Regions from separate parts of the Paenarthrobacter sp. PAE-2 genome, predicted to be linked through region 2. Evidence: riboswitches for the same ligand, from Rfam matches in the RefSeq annotation. Region 2 holds a riboswitch; each other region holds the start of a gene.
What was found. Region 2 has a riboswitch for thiamine pyrophosphate ahead of thiD (bifunctional hydroxymethylpyrimidine kinase/phosphomethylpyrimidine kinase). Riboswitches for the same ligand answer to the same signal wherever they lie in the genome.
Positions count from the first base shown of each region.

Region 1: it holds a riboswitch for thiamine pyrophosphate, as region 2 does, so the genes downstream of both, OCL88_RS14050 (ECF transporter S component) here and thiD (bifunctional hydroxymethylpyrimidine kinase/phosphomethylpyrimidine kinase) in region 2, are expected to answer to the same signal.
Region 3: it holds a riboswitch for thiamine pyrophosphate, as region 2 does, so the genes downstream of both, thiC (phosphomethylpyrimidine synthase ThiC) here and thiD (bifunctional hydroxymethylpyrimidine kinase/phosphomethylpyrimidine kinase) in region 2, are expected to answer to the same signal.
Region 4: it holds a riboswitch for thiamine pyrophosphate, as region 2 does, so the genes downstream of both, thiO (glycine oxidase ThiO) here and thiD (bifunctional hydroxymethylpyrimidine kinase/phosphomethylpyrimidine kinase) in region 2, are expected to answer to the same signal.

Region 1 covers NZ_JAPDNV010000022.1:36,369-40,636, reverse strand. The annotation lists gene OCL88_RS14055 (ABC transporter ATP-binding protein) at 1-1,485, opposite strand, end outside; gene OCL88_RS14050 (ECF transporter S component) at 1,485-2,105, opposite strand; TPP riboswitch at 2,183-2,318, opposite strand; gene OCL88_RS14045 (NUDIX hydrolase) at 2,502-3,173, shown strand; gene OCL88_RS14040 (DUF4235 domain-containing protein) at 3,242-3,502, shown strand; gene mnhG (monovalent cation/H(+) antiporter subunit G) at 3,576-3,959, opposite strand; gene OCL88_RS14030 (monovalent cation/H+ antiporter complex subunit F) at 3,949-4,227, opposite strand; gene OCL88_RS14025 (Na+/H+ antiporter subunit E) at 4,224-4,268, opposite strand, start outside.
Region 2 covers NZ_JAPDNV010000013.1:47,976-52,243, reverse strand. The annotation lists gene OCL88_RS10450 (ribonuclease E/G) at 1-1,960, shown strand, start outside; TPP riboswitch at 2,112-2,210, shown strand; gene thiD (bifunctional hydroxymethylpyrimidine kinase/phosphomethylpyrimidine kinase) at 2,201-3,721, shown strand; gene rplU (50S ribosomal protein L21) at 4,065-4,268, shown strand, end outside.
Region 3 covers NZ_JAPDNV010000014.1:16,636-20,903, forward strand. The annotation lists gene OCL88_RS10830 (hypothetical protein) at 1-104, opposite strand, end outside; gene OCL88_RS10835 (VOC family protein) at 225-1,097, opposite strand; gene OCL88_RS10840 (amidohydrolase family protein) at 1,175-2,257, opposite strand; TPP riboswitch at 2,342-2,450, shown strand; gene thiC (phosphomethylpyrimidine synthase ThiC) at 2,445-4,268, shown strand, end outside; gene OCL88_RS10850 (alpha/beta fold hydrolase) at 4,264-4,268, opposite strand, start outside.
Region 4 covers NZ_JAPDNV010000010.1:115,227-119,494, reverse strand. The annotation lists gene OCL88_RS08900 (RNB domain-containing ribonuclease) at 1-1,044, opposite strand, end outside; gene OCL88_RS08895 (ferritin-like domain-containing protein) at 1,086-1,751, shown strand; gene thiE (thiamine phosphate synthase) at 1,748-2,410, opposite strand; TPP riboswitch at 2,438-2,555, shown strand; gene thiO (glycine oxidase ThiO) at 2,548-3,807, shown strand; gene thiS (sulfur carrier protein ThiS) at 3,804-4,040, shown strand; gene OCL88_RS08875 (thiazole synthase) at 4,043-4,268, shown strand, end outside.

The DNA of each region.
Region 1 (4,268 bases), on a different contig from region 2:
CATGCCGCCCAGCACTGCGCTGAATTCCTCGTCGTGGGTGACGGACACAACGGCCGTGCCCTGGTCCAGCAACTCGGACAGGAACGACGCGAGTTCCGCCCAGGTGTTGGCATCCTGCCCGAAGGTGGGCTCATCGAGCACCAGGACCTGCGGGTGGGCGGCAAGGACGGTCGCAACGGAAAGCCGCCGCTTCTCGCCGCCGGACAGGGTGTAGGGATTCGCGTCCACCAAGTGCGTCAAGCGGAGCCTCTCCAGAAGTTCATCCACCCGCTCCTCACCCCTGCCGAGGTGGCGGGGCCCAAACATCAACTCATCCATCACTTTGCCCGTGACGAACTGATGCTCGGGCTCCTGGAACACCGTCCCGATGCGCGAAATCAGTTGATCCGCCTTCCACTTGAAGGGATCGATTCCGGCGCCTTCGGAAAGCTCGACGGCGGCTGAGACCTTTCCTGCCACCGGCGCCAGAAGGCCGGCCATCGTGAGCGCAAAGGTGGACTTCCCCGCACCGTTGGGGCCAGTGATGGTCAACGCCCGTCCTGCCCGCACCTGAGCGGACACACCGGCTTGGACCGGGATGGGCGGGATGCTCTTGAAACCCCTCCGTCGGGGCTTTTCGCGGGAAACGGCCACGTGCTCTGCTGCGAGGAGCAACTCCGCCGGCCCCTCGGCGGTGGTCCTGGTACGGGTACGGGGCACATATCCCGGGACCCAGACTCCGGCTGTGATGAGCATGCTCCGGGCTTCGGCGAGCACCTGATCGGGAGGGCCGTCCAACAGCACTCCGCCACCGGCCGAGCCCGGCTGGAGGACCACGATGCGGTCAACCAAGTCCTTCCATACGGACACCCGGTGTTCTACAACCACCAGCGTGGCACCGGTCTTCTCCAGGCAGCGGCGAACTGCGTCCCGGACTTCCAGCACGCCGGCCGGGTCCAGATTCGCCGTTGGTTCATCGAGCAGGATCAGCCCCGGCCGCATCGCCAGGATCCCGGCCAGCGCCAGGCGCTGCTTCTGTCCGCCGGAAAGAGCCGCCGTCGGGTGGTCCAACGCGAGGCCGTCGCCGACAGCGGTACGCAACCCGACGTCGTCGAGCGCTTCATGGACCCGGGCCCAAATGTCGTCCCGGGGCACGGCAAGGTTCTCGGCGCCGAAAGCGACGTCGTCGCCCACGCGCGACAGGACTACTTGCGTTTCCGGGTCCTGCTGCATGAGCCCGGCCCGGCCCCGCTGTTCGCGAGGTGCCGCACCGTCAATGAGGAGGGAACCGGTCTCGTCCGCGTCGTCTTCCTCATCGCCCAGCACCCCGGCGAGGGCGTGCAGGAACGTCGATTTGCCGGCGCCGGACGGCCCCAGCAGCAGAACCCGTTCCCCGGGTTCGATCTGCAGGTCCAGCCCCTGGATGGCTGGTACCGTCCGGCCGGAATGCCGCCAGCCCCAGCCGTTGGCGGAGATGGCGGCGGGCCGTACCTGTGCCGGTCCCATCAGTTGAAGACTGGCTCTGACGCGGCTTTCCGGGACGCGAAGGAGCTCAGGACGCCCGTGGACGCGAGCCCGCGGGTGGCCACCCAGGACAGTGCCCCGGCGATGATTGCACCCGAAATGGTGGTGAAGGCGATGTAGGCCAGCTTGTCGACGGCTTCGTAGGCGATGTTCCAGCCCCACGGCATGAAGGAATCGTTGAGGCCGCAGAACAGTCCTGCCCCGGCACCCGCGAGGAGGGCCACCGGGAGGTTGAACTTCTTGTAGCGGAAGGCGGCGAAGATCAGTTCCGCGCCGAGGCCCTGAAGGACACCGGAGATCAGGACCGTGGTGCCGTACTGGGACCCCATGATGAGCTCACCCGTTGCTGCGACGGCTTCGCAGAACAGCGCTGCTCCCGGTTTGCGGATGATGAGCATGCCCAGCACGGCCGGGATCATCCACCCACCGGCGATCAGGCCGGTGAGGGGCGGATAAGCAGCATTCATGGGAACGGATACGAGTGCGGCGCCCTGGGACCAGGCCCAGAAGATCACTCCGCCTGCGATGGCAATCAGCGCCGCCACCACAATGTCTACAACGCGCCAGCTGTTGCCGGCCTTCTTCACGCTTGACGTGGTCATTCTTAGCCTCCTGAGGTTACAGGAGGGGAAAGTGCTCCCCGGTATTCCCGGCGGCCTGCTGCCATCCGGTTCCGGACACTCTGAGAAGCTCGACTCCCTTGCGCCGGTACTAACCGGATCAGGTTCGAGGGTCTGCGGCTGTCCGCACTCTCAGCGCCCTCGCGTCTCCTGCATGCCTGCAGGTTCGACGGCGGCGCTCCCCTGTCGTTATCAATCTGCCCTTGTGGGCGTGCCCAGTTTACACCGGAAGGGGTGCGCCGGGTTATGGGCCCGGTCATAAACCTTTTTGCTGTTTCACGGGCGCACAGCCGCGACCGGCTGCGCTGCACACCTGAGAGAATGGGGCCAGCAGGTTCAGCACACCGGATTCACAGCAGCAAGAGGGGCGCCCATCCCATGACAGAACAGCCAGCCAAGGACACCCCCGTGGCCGAACCCCGTCTTGCCGCCAGCGTGATCCTGCTCCGGGATGCGGCGGCGGGACTGGAAGCCTTTGTCCAGCACAGGGTCTCTTCCATGGACTTTGCAGCAGGCATGGTGGTGTTCCCCGGCGGTCGCGTCGATGCCTCGGACGCGGAGGGCTGGGACTACTCCTCCGAACTGCTGGAAAGGCATGCGGCCGATTGGGCGATGAGCTCGATCGCAGCCTCCGACCCGTATGCGCAAGCCGGCACGGTGTTGGCGGCTGCCATCCGCGAAGTGTTCGAGGAAGCAGGGCTGACCCTCGACGCCTCCCAGCTCCGCCCTTGGGCCAACTGGGTGACGCCCACGGACATGCCCAAGCGCTTCGACACCTACTTCTACGTGGCCAGGCCCGCCCCCGGAGCCGAACCGCAGCACCAAACCACGGAGGCCTGGCAGTCACTCTGGATGCCGGTGGAAGGCATCCTGGCGGCCGAGGCAGAGGGCAAGCTTCAGCTCATGCCGCCAACCTATTTCCTGCTCAAGGAGATCTCGGAGTTCCACAGCGTGGAGGCCGTGTGGCAGGCCGAGCACCAAGTGCGGCCCGTCCTGTCACCTCCGGGCTCCATGGCTGCGTTCCTGAAGGAACGCGGGAACAAGCAGTAAACCGCGGTCCCCCTGAATGCCACGGCTTCCGCACGCGACCGCCACTGCCGTGCCGCTAGGCTGAGGTCATGAACTTCTTCTTCAAGCTTCTGGGTGCCGGCGTGAGCCTCGGCGCGGGTTTCCTTGGCACCAAACTGGTGAACAAGGGTTGGGAAAAGGCCACAGGCCACAAGCCGCCCACAGGCCACGACGACGTCGAGACGAGCCTCCGCTCAGCCCTGACCTTCGCGTTGGTGTCGGCTTTCGTCAGCACGCTCATCCAGGTGCTCACCAGCCGCGGAACCCAGCGTGCCATTGCCCGCTTCGCGAAGTCACAGGACATCATCTAGGAGTTCCCGGTTTCCTGACACGCGTCGCTGACACCCGTCCTTGGCACCCGTCAGGGTACGCAGGGAACGGGTGTCAGTTCTCCTTCTGGCTTTCGGCTGCCCGCTGGACCACTGCTTCCAGTTCATCCTTGGTCAGCAGTTCCCGGTGTCCATGCTTGGTGCGGTACGCGGAGCGGCCCACCATGTGCGCGGAGACTGGCGCGGTGAGCAGCTGGAAGATCCAGGCCACCAGCAGGACCGGCCACACCCACCACGTCCTCATCTGCAGCCCTATGGAGGCCAGCATCAGGAACAGCCCCAGGACCTGGGGCTTGGTGGCGGCGTGCATGCGGCTCATCAGGTCGGGAAAACGCAGCAAGCCAATAGCGGCGCCCAGGGACATCAACGCGCCCACCACCAGAAAGACGGCGGTCACGCCATCAATGACTGCGTCCATGCCTGTCGCATCAGGACTCATTGCTTTGACCCCTTCTGTCGGCCACGAAGCGGGCAACCGTTACGGATCCAATGAATCCAATGACGGCCAAGGCAACCAGCAACATGAGGTTGTTCAAGTGGCGGTTCACGGCCATGTCGATAGCCAGCGCCGCGCCAAGGATGGCCAGCAGGACGTCCGAAGCCAACACGCGGTCCAGGAGTGACGGGCCGACCGCGATCCGGATGATGGCCCCGGCAGCCGCCAGGCTCAGGATCACCGCCGTAACCACCAGTACAAGTTCCTTCATAGCGCTGCCCCTTTCACGCCTGGCCGCTGCTCGCTTTGCAG
Region 2 (4,268 bases):
GGGCCAACCGCGCCGGATCGAGAACGCGCTCAAGTCCGGAGACTCCGTCCTGGTGCAGGTCACCAAGGACCCCGTGGGTCACAAGGGTGCGCGCCTGACCAGCCAGATCTCCCTGCCTGGCCGCTACCTCGTCTATGTCCCGGGCGGTTCCATGACCGGAATCTCCCGGAAACTGCCCGACGTCGAACGGAACCGCCTCAAGCGGATCCTGAAGGACCGTTTGCCGGAGAACGCCGGCGTGATTGTCCGCACGGCCGCCGAAGGCGCGTCGGAAGAGGAACTGACCCACGACATCAACCGCCTCCGGGCGCAGTGGGAAGGCATCGAGAGCCAAGCATCCTCAACCAAGGTCCTTGCCCCGGAACTGCTGTACGGCGAACCGGACCTCACCATCAAGGTGGTTCGGGACGTCTTCAACGAGGACTTCTCCAAGCTGATTGTTTCCGGCGACGAAGCCTGGGACACCATTGAGGCCTACGTTACGTACGTTGCGCCTGACCTGGTGGGTCGCTTGGAAAAGTGGACCAAGGACCAGGACATCTTTGCTGCCTGGCGCATTGACGAACAAATCCACAAGGCTCTGGAACGCAAGGTCTTCCTGCCGTCCGGCGGCTCTTTGGTGATCGACCGTACCGAGGCCATGACTGTCGTGGACGTCAACACCGGCAAGTTCACCGGCAGCGGCGGCAACTTGGAAGAGACCGTCACCAAGAACAATCTGGAAGCGGCCGAAGAGGTAGTTCGCCAGCTCCGCCTCCGTGACATCGGCGGCATCATCGTCATCGACTTCATCGATATGGTCCTGGAGTCCAACAGGGACTTGGTGCTGCGCCGGCTGGTGGAGTGCCTTGGCCGCGACCGCACCAAGCACCAGGTGGCGGAGGTGACGTCCCTGGGCCTCGTCCAGATGACGCGCAAGCGCATGGGCACAGGCTTGCTGGAGGTCTTCGGTGAGCAATGCGAGCACTGTGCCGGCCGCGGCGTGGTGACGCACGACGAGCCCGTGGAGCACCGCCGCGCGAATGTGGTGGCTGCCGAGCAGCACCGGTCCCACACCGAAGCACAGCAGCCGTCCCAGCGCAGTGAGCGTAAGCGTCGCCGCGGCAAGGGGGGCAACCAGGCACCGGAAGCTACGACGCCGGTCCAGCCGGCCGCTGCCCCGACGGCACCCGCTCCGGCTGAGTCCGTGGATCCCGCCCAGAAAGCCAAGGCAGAGGCTACCCGGGCCGCATTGGCGACGATCGCCGCTGCTGCGCACGCTGCACACCTGCACGATGACGAGGTGCACCGCGCCGAGGAAGCAGCCCGCGCCGCCGGTAAGGCGGAAGCAGGCCAGTCGGGTCCCGCCCAGGCGGATCCTGCCCGGAAGGCTCCTGCGCAGTCGGCTCCTGCCCAAGGGGATGCCGCCCAGGCCCCTGAGCAGGGCGGGCAGACGCAGGGCTCCACCCCGGCAGAAACTGCGGCCAGGGAGGGCCGTCCGGCTCCGGTACTGCGCTTCGGCGGAGAGGAAGTGGCTCTGCCTTTCGTGGAGCATCACGACGAACCTGCCAAGAAGCCTGCCATGAGCCTGGATCTGCTGGCTGAGGCCTTCTCGCACTTGGGTGGCACACCTGAGGTTGTCCCCGGGTCTGAGGTTGCCGGGTCTGGGCAGGACGCGCCCGGGAATGTTGAATCTGCTGAGGCTCCCGGGAGCGCCGACCCCTTGGCAGTCACGTCCGCTGGTACCGAACCCGTGGAGTCCCGGTCCGGCGCCCGTGGCCGGCGCGGCAGGCGGAACCGCAGCGCCAGCAGGGCCCAGGGCGCTGCCAACGAGACCAACGTTGAGCACCACGACGTTCGGGCCGCCACAGGTGGCGGGACCTCGCACGAAGCGAAGGCGCCGGCTGAGCCGGCAAAGAAGCCAACTGCAGCATCGGAGCCGATCATCCTGGGGGTGGGTGTTCCGGCGTCGGAGCTGTAAACAGGCACTGAAGACACAGGTGGAACGAAGGCCGCGCAGCGCATGCTGTGCGGCCTTCGTCGTGCAACGGGTCATCATCCGCCCGCTGGGGTCATATCCAGGCCGTTAGCCGCCGGGGTTCCCGGCGTGAGGGGCTTCCGGGCTAGGCTAGGACACTGACACGGGGTGCCGGGCATTGGGCCGGGCTGAGATCCAGACCCGTTGAACCTGTCCGGTTAGCACCGGCGAAGGGATGTCTCCATGACTTCAATGTCGTCTTCTGCTGTTTATCCGTTGCCAGCGGTCATCCGTACACATCCGAGGGTGTTGAGCATTGCTGGTTCGGACCCCTCCGGCGGGGCGGGGATCCAAGCGGACCTTAAAAGCATTGCTGCGCACGGCGGCTACGGTATGGCCGCCATCACCGCGCTGACGGCCCAGAACACGCGGGGCGTCAGCGGTGTGCATGTGCCGCCGGTGGAATTCCTCCGCCAGCAGTTGGAAACCGTCAGCAGCGACGTCGCTATCGACGCCGTGAAGATCGGGATGCTCGGTGATGCCGCCGTCATCAACGAGGTCCGGACCTGGCTTGCCAAGGTACGTCCCGCCGTCGTGGTCCTGGACCCGGTGATGGTGGCCACCAGCGGTGACCGGCTGCTGCGGGAATCAGCCGAGGCAGCGTTGCGTGACCTTCTGCCGATGGCGGACCTCATTACACCCAACCTTCCGGAACTGGCCATGCTGCTGGGGGAACCCGAAGCGGAGGACTGGCCTGCGGCGCTGGACCAGGGCAAACGGTTGGCCGGGGAGTGCGGCAATACGGTGCTGGTCAAGGGAGGCCACTTGCCGGGGGCGCAGTGTCCGGATGCGCTTATCAATACCAGCGGTTTGCTGCGTCAGGACGTGATCGAAGTCGGGGGCCCGCGCGTTCAGACACGGAACAGCCACGGCACCGGCTGCTCGTTGTCCTCGGCCCTGGCCACTGTCCAGGCAAGAACAGGAGATTGGGAGGCGTCCCTGCGCGAAGTCAAGCCCTGGTTGCGCGAGGCGCTGATGAGGGCTGACGACCTTGAAGTGGGCCAGGGGAGCGGTCCGATCCACCATTTCCACCACCTCGGGGAATCATCCCGGCCCGGAGCCTTCGCTGCTCTCCTGTGGAAGGAAGCCGCTGTGGAGCTGGAAGCCATCCACGGGCTTGCCTTCATACGGGACTTGGGGTCCGGGGAGTTGCCGGAGTCCGAGTTCAGCTACTACCTGGCACAGGACGCCCTTTACCTCAACGGGTATTCCAGGGTGCTTGCCCGGGCGGGTGCCCTCGCTCCGACGGAAGAAGAGCAGCTGTTCTGGGCCCGGGGTTCCCAACAGTGCCTGGACGTGGAATCCGAATTGCACCGGAATTGGCTGAGCGGCCGTGAAGCGACGACGCAGAGCGGCCCCGTCACCAAGGCCTATGTGGACCATCTGGTGGCGTCATCTGCTTCGGGAAGCTACGGCGTCCTGCTTGCTGCGGTCCTGCCCTGCTACTGGCTGTATGCGGAAGTGGGGCAGCAATTGCATGCCAACTTCGTCCAAGCCGGTTCCCCGGAGAACCATCCCTACGCGGATTGGCTGAGGACCTATGCAGACGAGGATTTTGCGGAGGCGACGAGGAAGGCGATTGCTCTCACGGATGCCGCAGCAGCTGCGGCATCCGGCCGTGAACGGGCTGCCATGAAGGAAGCCTTCGTCCAGTCATGCCGCTACGAGACCGCGTTCTTTGATGCGCCAAGACTGCATTCGTAACCCGGACTCCGCGCGTCGGATGGGAAATCAACGGCAAGGCCACGTAGAGGCTGTAAGCTGTATGGGCACGGTGCCGGGAACGTCCGTTCCTACTGGTGACAAGCGTCACGTGGTGGCTTCCGGACCCGGCCTCATTTGCAGCTGAAGGTCAAACTAGCGTAATCTTGATCTTCGGTGCTTACGCCAACACTTGGGTTATGCCCCTTGGAATTGTTCATGGGATGACTCGCGGGCTTCGATCTGAAGTCCACGGCGTTGAGGCACAGCGTGAACCAGGCCTGATTCCGGTTCGGGGTTCCGCACGCAAATTTAGTAAGAAACGTCGAGAGAAGTGAGTACCCAAGTGGTGTACGCGATTGTCCGCGCAGGCGGCCGCCAAGAAAAGGTTTCCGTTGGAGACTACGTAACTCTGAACCGCGTCCCCGGTGGAGCCGGCAGCACGCTTGAGCTGCCCGCCTTGCTCCTGGTTGACGGCGACAAGGTCACCTCCGCTGCTGCGGACCTGGCCAAGGTGAAGGTCACGGCTGAGATCCTGGAAGACCTCCGC
Region 3 (4,268 bases), on a different contig from region 2:
TCGATGCGCACAGCAGAACCGGCCACATCGGCACCGCGCTCGAGTGCAGCTGCCCGCTTGAGGGCTTCATCGTGGGTGGCTACAAAGATTTCGGCAAAGCCCATGGAACGTACTCATTTCCTTCGTGCTGACATGCCCCGCCCAACCGCGGGAGGCTGCGCAGGACATGGAACCGGCGCCGCCATCGCCTAGCCTAATGCAGCCACCCGCCGGCGGATGCCGCCTCAGCGTACGGCAACCCGCAGCTGGTTGCGCCACGGATCCTCGAAGCGGAGCTCAAGGCCGGTGTGGTGGCTTTGCAGGCCGGCCACGCGGAGACGGTCGGCGAGCGCTGCGACGTCATCATTCGACGGGACTTCGATGAGCACTTCACCCAGGCCCAGAGTGTCCTTGCGCGGGCCCGCTCCCCTGCTGTTCCAGACGTTCATGGCCATGTGATGGTGGTACCCGCCTGCCGAGACGAACAGCGCCTGGCCATGCCACCCCGCGGTCTTTTCAAAGCCAAGGGTGTCAACGTAGAACTTTCGCGCTGTGGCAACATCGCCCACTTGGAGGTGGACGTGCCCGATCCCGGCCGAGGCCCCCTGCTGCCCCACGATGGCGGCCTCGCTCAGGTGTTGCTGGAGGTACGCCTGCGGAGGCAGCGCCACGTTGTCCATGACCACGTTCTTGCCGTCCCATTGCCAGACGTTCCTCGGCTTGTCGTAGTACAACTCGATGCCGTTGCCTTCGGGGTCGGTGAAGTAGAAGGCTTCGCTCACCAAGTGGTCGGCACTGCCAACGAACGCGCGGGGTTCGTACTGCGCGGCCGTGGCAATGGTGGCGGCGAGGGACGCTTGGTCCTCGAACAGGACTGCCGTGTGGAACAGCCCCGCTTCCCCGCGCCCGGGCAGCTGCAAGCCCGCTGCGGGAGCCAGGTGGACCACCGGCTTCCCCAGGCGGCCCAGGTACAGGCCGCCGTCCTGCTCCGCTATGACCTGCAGGCCGAGGGCGCGCTGGTAATAGTCGCTCATCACCTTCATGTCGCCGACCCTGAGCATGACCGTGCCCATGGTGAGTTCGGCTGGCAGGAGGTCCTGGCTGGATGGCGTGGTCATGTGATGCTCCCGGTAGTTCGGCGGCCGCCTTTCGGCACGTTCTACCTTACTAAATTACTTGAAGCTTCAATTTATTCCTAACGGACGATGGTGCCCCGCAGAACCACGTGGCTAAGTTCACGCACGGTAGTCAGGGCGCGGCGGGGATCCTCCCTGCAAAGCACGACGTCGGCACTCGCTCCTTCGCTGACGCCCTCGGCTCCCAGCCACCTCCGGGCGCCCCACGCAGCAGCCTCGAGGACCGCTGAAGGCGGCAGGCCGGCGTCGTGCAGTTCCTGCATCTCGTCGGCTATGCGGCCATGCTTGATGACGCTCCCGGCATCAGTGCCGGCATAGATGGAAACACCGGCTTCATAGGCTTCGAGGACCCGTTCGCGCCGGCGCTCCCACAATGCGGTCATGTGCTGCGCGTAGTCGGGAAACTTGGGCCCGGCCTGGGCCGCGATATCGGGGAACGTGGCAATGTTGACCAAGGTGGGAACGATCGGGACACCCTGTTCCACAAGCCGCGGGATGTGCCGCGGCAGGAGCCCGGTGGCATGCTCGATGCAGTCAATGCCGGCATCGAGCACGTCATCCAAGGTTTCTTCCGCGAAGCAATGCGCTGTTACCCGTGCGCCCTCGTCGTGGGCTGCAGCGATGGCATCCTTGACCACCGCCGCCGGAAAAGAAGGTGCCAGGTCTCCGACGCCGCGGTCGATCCAGTCGCCAACCAGCTTGACCCAACCGTCGCCGTCGCGCGCTTCCTTTCGTACGGTTTCCACCAGCTGTTCCGGCTCCACTTCGTGGCCGAGGCCACGCAGGTAGCGCCGGCTCCTCGCAATGTGCCGCCCCGCCCGGATCAGCCTGGGCAGGTCCGTACGCTGCTGGACCCACCTCGTATTGGCCGGGGAGCCGGCATCCCGGACCAGCAACGTCCCGGCGGACAAATCGGTACGGGCCTGCTCCAGGGTAGTGGCCTCATCCACCGCCCCACCGGCTCCCAGGCCGATGTGGCAATGTGCATCAACGAATCCGGGCAGGACCCAGCCCTCCAGCACGGTATCCGGGGCCGTTTCGGGACGGCTGAAGGTCAGGCGGCCGTCCACGGACCACAGGCCCCGGCGTTCCTCATGCGCGGAAACCAGCACCGGACCGCTGAATTCAATGATGTTCGGCATGGCAGAAGCTTAGTGCCGGCGGCCTCAGTCCGGATCCGGACCGCATATGACTGGGAGCACCCGCCGCAGCTGTGGTAGCTTCGTCCCTGACCACACGGGAGCCCCTGCAGGGGCTGAGAAAAGGACTGAAGCAGTCTGCGACCGTTGAACCTGTCCGGGTAATGCCGGCGAAGGAAGTGAGTAATCCTTGAGCACCACAGAAACACAGCACAGCCCTGCCCAAAACCTGACTGCTGCCGGTGGGGACGCCGTCACGCAGTCGCTGAAATCCCACTCGCTTGCCTGGGTGGAGGACCCTGGCCACGGCATCCGCGTCCCGGTGACCGAGATTGCCTTGGAGCCCTCCCCCAACGGGAAGGCCAACGATCCCCTGAGGGTGTACCGCACGGCAGGGCCGGGCAGCGATCCCGTCGTCGGGCTTGAACCCTTCAGGGCGGCATGGATCCAGGCGCGCGGCGATACGGAAAGCTACACGGGCCGGGAACGCAACCTGCTCGACGACGGCAAGTCAGCCGTGCGCCGCGGTGCGGCTTCAGCGGAATGGAAGGGCGCGCAGCCCGTGCCCCGCCGCGCCGTCGACGGCAAAAGGGTCACCCAGATGCACTATGCCCGGCAGGGCGTGGTCACCCCGGAGATGCGCTTTGTGGCCTTGCGGGAGAACTGCGACGTTGAACTGGTCCGCAGCGAGGTGGCCGCCGGCCGCGCCATCATCCCCAGCAACATCAACCACCCCGAGTCCGAGCCCATGATCATCGGCAAGGCATTCCTGGTGAAGATCAACGCCAACATCGGGAACTCAGCCGTGACGAGCTCGATCGCCGAGGAAGTGGACAAGCTGCAGTGGGCCACCCAGTGGGGAGCGGACACCGTCATGGACCTCTCCACAGGAGATGACATCCACACCACCCGTGAATGGATCATCCGGAACTCCCCCGTTCCCATCGGCACCGTCCCCATCTACCAGGCCCTGGAGAAGGTCAACGGCGAGGCGAACAAGCTGACGTGGGAAATATTCCGGGACACCGTGATCGAACAATGCGAACAGGGTGTGGACTATATGACCATCCACGCCGGCGTCCTGCTCCGGTACGTGCCGCTGACAGCCAACCGGGTGACCGGAATTGTTTCCCGCGGCGGCTCCATCATGGCCGGCTGGTGCCTTGCCCACCACCAGGAAAACTTCCTCTACACGCATTTCGACGAACTGTGCGAAATCTTCGCCAAGTATGACGTTGCCTTCTCTCTCGGAGATGGACTGCGGCCCGGCGCCACCGCGGACGCCAATGATGCCGCACAGTTCGCGGAACTGGATACCTTGGCGGAGCTGACGGAGCGGGCCTGGGAGTACGACGTCCAGGTCATGGTCGAAGGCCCGGGCCACATTCCGTTCCATTTGGTGCGGGAGAACGTGGAAAGGCAACAGCGGTTGTGCAAGGGCGCGCCGTTCTACACCCTGGGCCCGTTGGTGACTGACGTCGCGCCAGGCTACGACCACATCACCTCGGCCATCGGTGCTACGGAAATCGCCAGGTACGGCACAGCGATGCTTTGCTACGTGACCCCCAAGGAACATCTGGGGCTGCCGAACAAGGACGACGTCAAAACCGGAGTCATCACGTACAAGATTGCAGCCCACGCCGCAGACCTGGCCAAGGGCCACCCCGGCGCGCACGAACGCGACGACGCGCTGTCCAAAGCGCGGTTCGAGTTCAGGTGGAGGGACCAGTTCGCGCTCTCACTGGACCCGGTGACAGCGGAGTCCTTCCACGATGAGACGCTTCCCGCTGAACCCGCCAAGACCGCGCACTTCTGTTCCATGTGCGGGCCGAAGTTCTGCTCCATGCGCATCAGCCAGGACATCCGCGATGAATACGGTTCCGCCGAGGCCCAGGCGGCCATAGCGGAGATGTACAACGGAATGCGCGAAAAGAGCGAGGAGTTCCTGGCAACCGGAGGCAAGGTCTACCTGCCCGAACTCCAGATGCCGGCCCGCGGTGAACAGCGGCTCACG
Region 4 (4,268 bases), on a different contig from region 2:
GTGCGCGTACGGGGCCCCGATGGCGGACTGGACGACGTTCTCCGGTACCTCACCGTCGAACGGGGTGTAGCCCGCGCCCCGGAACAGCATGCCGGCGGAGTGGAGGATGGCCAATTGCTTCGGATCCGAACCATCGAGGGTCCGGAGGTACTCGCCGTAGCTGATGTCGCCGTCCCACGGTTTTCCGAGGGCCTGGGTTTGGCGCTTGAAGTGCAGTAAGGAGCGCTCATCAGGGGCCGGCATGGTCCGCAGGATGCCCACCTTGCCGTCGAGCATCAATTGGGCCGCAGCCATTCCGGTCATCAGGGACATCTGGGCGTTCCAGTCCTCGATCGGCAGCGAGGGAGCAGCCACGATCCGGTAGTCGCCGTCGGTGACCTGGACGATCTCCTGTTCGGGCATGTTCAGGCTCGCCCCGCCGCGTTTGCGCTCGAGTTTGACCCGCTTCAGGCCCACTTCCTTCAGGAGCATGAGGACCTCGGGGGCGGTTCCCGCATCGATCTGCTTCTGTGCACCCTTGTAGCTGAGCTTTGCACGGCTGCGAACGGTGGCCCGCTCCACGGACATGGAGACCACTTCCGCGTTGTGGTCGAGGTCGAAGTCCCACACGAAGGCGCTGCATTCCTGCTCTGCCAGGAGGCTCCCGGCATGCTCGCTGATGACGTCCGGATGCAGCGGGACCCTTCCGTCCGGTGCGTAGAACGTTTGTCCGCGCCGCCGCGTTTCGGCGTCCAAGGCTCCGCCGGGGGCCACGAAGGACGGCACGTCGGCAATTGCGTACAGGACCTTGTAACCGGCATCGTTCCGCTGAATGAACAGCGCTTGGTCCAGATCGGTGGAAGTCGCGGGGTCTATGGTCACGAACGGCACGTCCAGCAGGCTACGGGGCGGCAACTGCAGGTTTTGAACCGCCTGGCGCGCTTCATGCTCGGCGTCGGCAGGGTAGTCGCCGGGTAGTTCCAGCTCGCTCCTCAAGGCAGCCAGGGAGGCAGCGAGCCGGTCGGAAGAATCGTCGACGTTGGGCGCTATCCGATGATGTGACACGAAAGTCAGACTAGCCCGAAAACGGCGGATAGTCTTGGACCATGGGCACGTCCACTCTTGGCGGAATTCCCGCGGACGTTCTCCCGGCAGAGCTGCTGGGAGCCATGGCCTATGGCGAATTGTCAGCGTTCGGGCGGTTGTCCGCGGACTCCCGCTTCGCCCCTACCCTCCGGGACCGGGCTACCTTTGCCAAGATCGCGGTCGGTGCATTCGGCAACTATGCGTTGATCAGCGGCCGGCTTACCGAGATGGGGCGGGACCCCGAGGACGCCATGCTTCGCTTCCAGCCGTCATTCGATCACTTCCACGAACGCACCCCGCCAGGGGACTGGTACGAGTCTGTTCTGAAGGCGTACATCATCGACACGGTGTCCTCGGACTTCTACAGGACGGTGTCCGCCTTCCTGGATGCCGGGACACAGCAATTCGTCCGGAAAGTCGCTTCTGCGGACCAAGCCACCGAGGCGTTGCGCATCCTCCTCATGCGGGCCCTGAGGGACGATCCCAGGTTGGCTTCGCGCCTTGCCCTATGGGGCCGAAGGCTGGTCGGCGAGGCCCTCACCCAGGTGCAACGGGTGGCGTTGGAGCACCCGGACCTGCGTGCCGTACTTCATGACGGACAGGCCAAGGCGGAGGTACGCCGGTTGACGGCGGAACTCGCCGATCACCACGGGCGCCGGATGACGGGCCTCGGACTGACTGCCTAGGCGTCCAGGGCTTCGAGCAGCGCTTTGGCCGCCGCCGTCGGGTCTTCTGCGTCGGTGATGGCGCGGACTACGACGACGCGGCTGGCTCCTGCCGCAACCACCTGCTCCACATTAGAAAGATCGATCCCGCCAATGGCAAACCAGGGAAGGGCGGATCCTGCGCGTTCCACAGCTTCGGCGGCATATGTGACCAAGCCCAGGCCCACTGGCGTCCGGCCCGGTTTGGTGGGTGTGGCCCAGAGGGGACCGACGCAGAAGTAGTCCAGTCCTGCACTGCCCGACGAAGCCGCAATGGCCGCGTCCACCTGATCAGGCCCATGCGTGGAGAGACCTATGGCGGTGGTGTCCCCGAGCAGCTGCCGGGCCACGGGCAGCGGGAGGTCCTTTTGGCCCACGTGGAACACGGGAGCCCCGGAAACACGGGCGATATCAGCCCGGTCGTTGACCGCCCAGAGCTTGGAATGCCGGGCGGCAACTTTGTTCAGGACCTCGAGCAACTCCAGTTCCTCGGCGGCCTCAAGGGTCTTGTCACGGAGCTGGATGATGTCCACGCCGCCTTCGAACGCGGCGTCCACAAAGTCTTCGAAATCGCCTTGCCGCCGGCGGGCATCGGTGCAGAGGTAGAGGCGGGCGTCGGTGAGGAGATCAGGCTGGGTCATGGAAACCAGAGTAGTTCCTCTAAACTGGGCACGTACTGCGGGAGCCGTGACAGCGTCATATGACCGTCCGGCTGAGAGGGCTTCAGAGCCGACCGCTTGACCTGATCCGGCTAATACCGGCGTAGGGAAGGAAACCAATGGCAGAAGCCATCCAAGCAGACGTTGCCGTCATCGGCGCAGGCGTAGTCGGCCTGGGCATCGCATACCGGATCCGGGCCACAGGCCGTTCCGTGGCCCTCATCGATCCGCGCCCCGCCAGTGGAGCAACCTTTGCAGCGGCCGGGATGCTGGCCCCCGTGAGCGAACTCCACTACCAGGAAGAAGATCTCCTGGAACTGATGCTCGAATCGTCCAGATTGTGGCCAACGTTCGTGTCCGGATTGTCCGGTACCGGCGTCACCACCGGCTACAGCACGACGTCGACGCTCGCGGTGGGTGCCGATGCCGCCGATCGACGGGCGCTCGCCGATCTGCGCTCCGTGCAACAGGCGGCGGGGCTCACAGTGGAGCCGTTGATGCTGCGGGACGCGCGGCAGCGCGAGCCGCTGCTCAGCCCCGGAATCTCATGCGCTTTCGATATCCCGGCCGACCACCAAGTGGACCCCCGCCGGCTGGCGGAGTGCATACTCGCCGGATTGGCCGCGCACACCCCGTCGGATGCCACATGGGTCCCGGGCGCAAGCAGCGGGTTCCAGCTGGCAGCGGCGGCCCGGCGGCTGCTGTGGGAGGGTGACCGCGTTGTAGGCGCTGAACTCTCCACCGGCCAAGTGGTAGCGGCAAGGGAAACCGTGCTGGCCAATGGCTTGGCGGCTGCGGCGACCGGCGGACTTCCTGAGGACCTGCACCTGCCGCTCAGGCCGGTTTACGGAGACATCCTCAGGCTCCGGGTACCGAAGGACCTGCGGCCGTTGCTGACCTCCACAGTCCGCGGAATGGTGCGGGGAGTGCCGGTGTACATCGTGCCCCGCGAGGACGGGACCGTGGTGATCGGGGCAACCCAACGCGAGGACGGGCTTTCGACGGGATCGAATGCGGTGTCTGCCGGCGGCGTGTACCAGCTGCTTCGGGACGCCCAGGTCCTGGTCCCCGCAGTCGGTGAGCTGGAACTCATCGAAGTGACAGCCCGGGCACGGCCGGGAACACCGGACAACGCCCCGCTCCTGGGGCGGGTGGGTGCGCCGGACGGCGCCGTCCGGGGCCTGATCATAGCCACGGGTTTCTTCCGCCACGGCGTACTCCTGACCCCCATAGCCGCACAGATCGTGGCCGGCTTGCTCGACGGTTCCGCGGATGACCGGTGGGTCCGGTTCCGTCCGGATCGTTTTTCTCCGCAAGGCGCCCTCGCCGGGCGCGGCATTCCAACACCATCCATCGCTTCCACCAAGGAAACAGCATGAACATCACACTCAATGGCGCCCGGCACACCGTGGCCGATGGCGCATCCGTCAGCACCCTGGTCACGTCCGTTACGGGCCGCATCCTCGACCCGAGCGGACAGGCGGCCGACGGCGGCAAGCTGGGTGTCGCCGTCGCGCGCAATGCGGAGGTGGTCCCGCGTAGCCAGTGGGCAGCAACGAACCTCGCCGACGGCGATGAACTCGAACTCGTTACCGCAGTCCAGGGAGGCTGACCATGACTATCCTCAACACCGAAACCACTACTGACACGCTGGAAATCGACGGTGTCGCCTTCAGTTCGCGGCTCATTATGGGCACCGGTGGTGCCCCGAGCCTGGACGGTTTGGGGGCGGCCCTGGTTGCTTCCGGTACGGAGCTCACCACGGTGGCCATGCGCCGCTACTCGCCGGCCGAGACGGGCTCGCTGTTCCAACTGCTGGTGGACAACAACATCCGGGTGC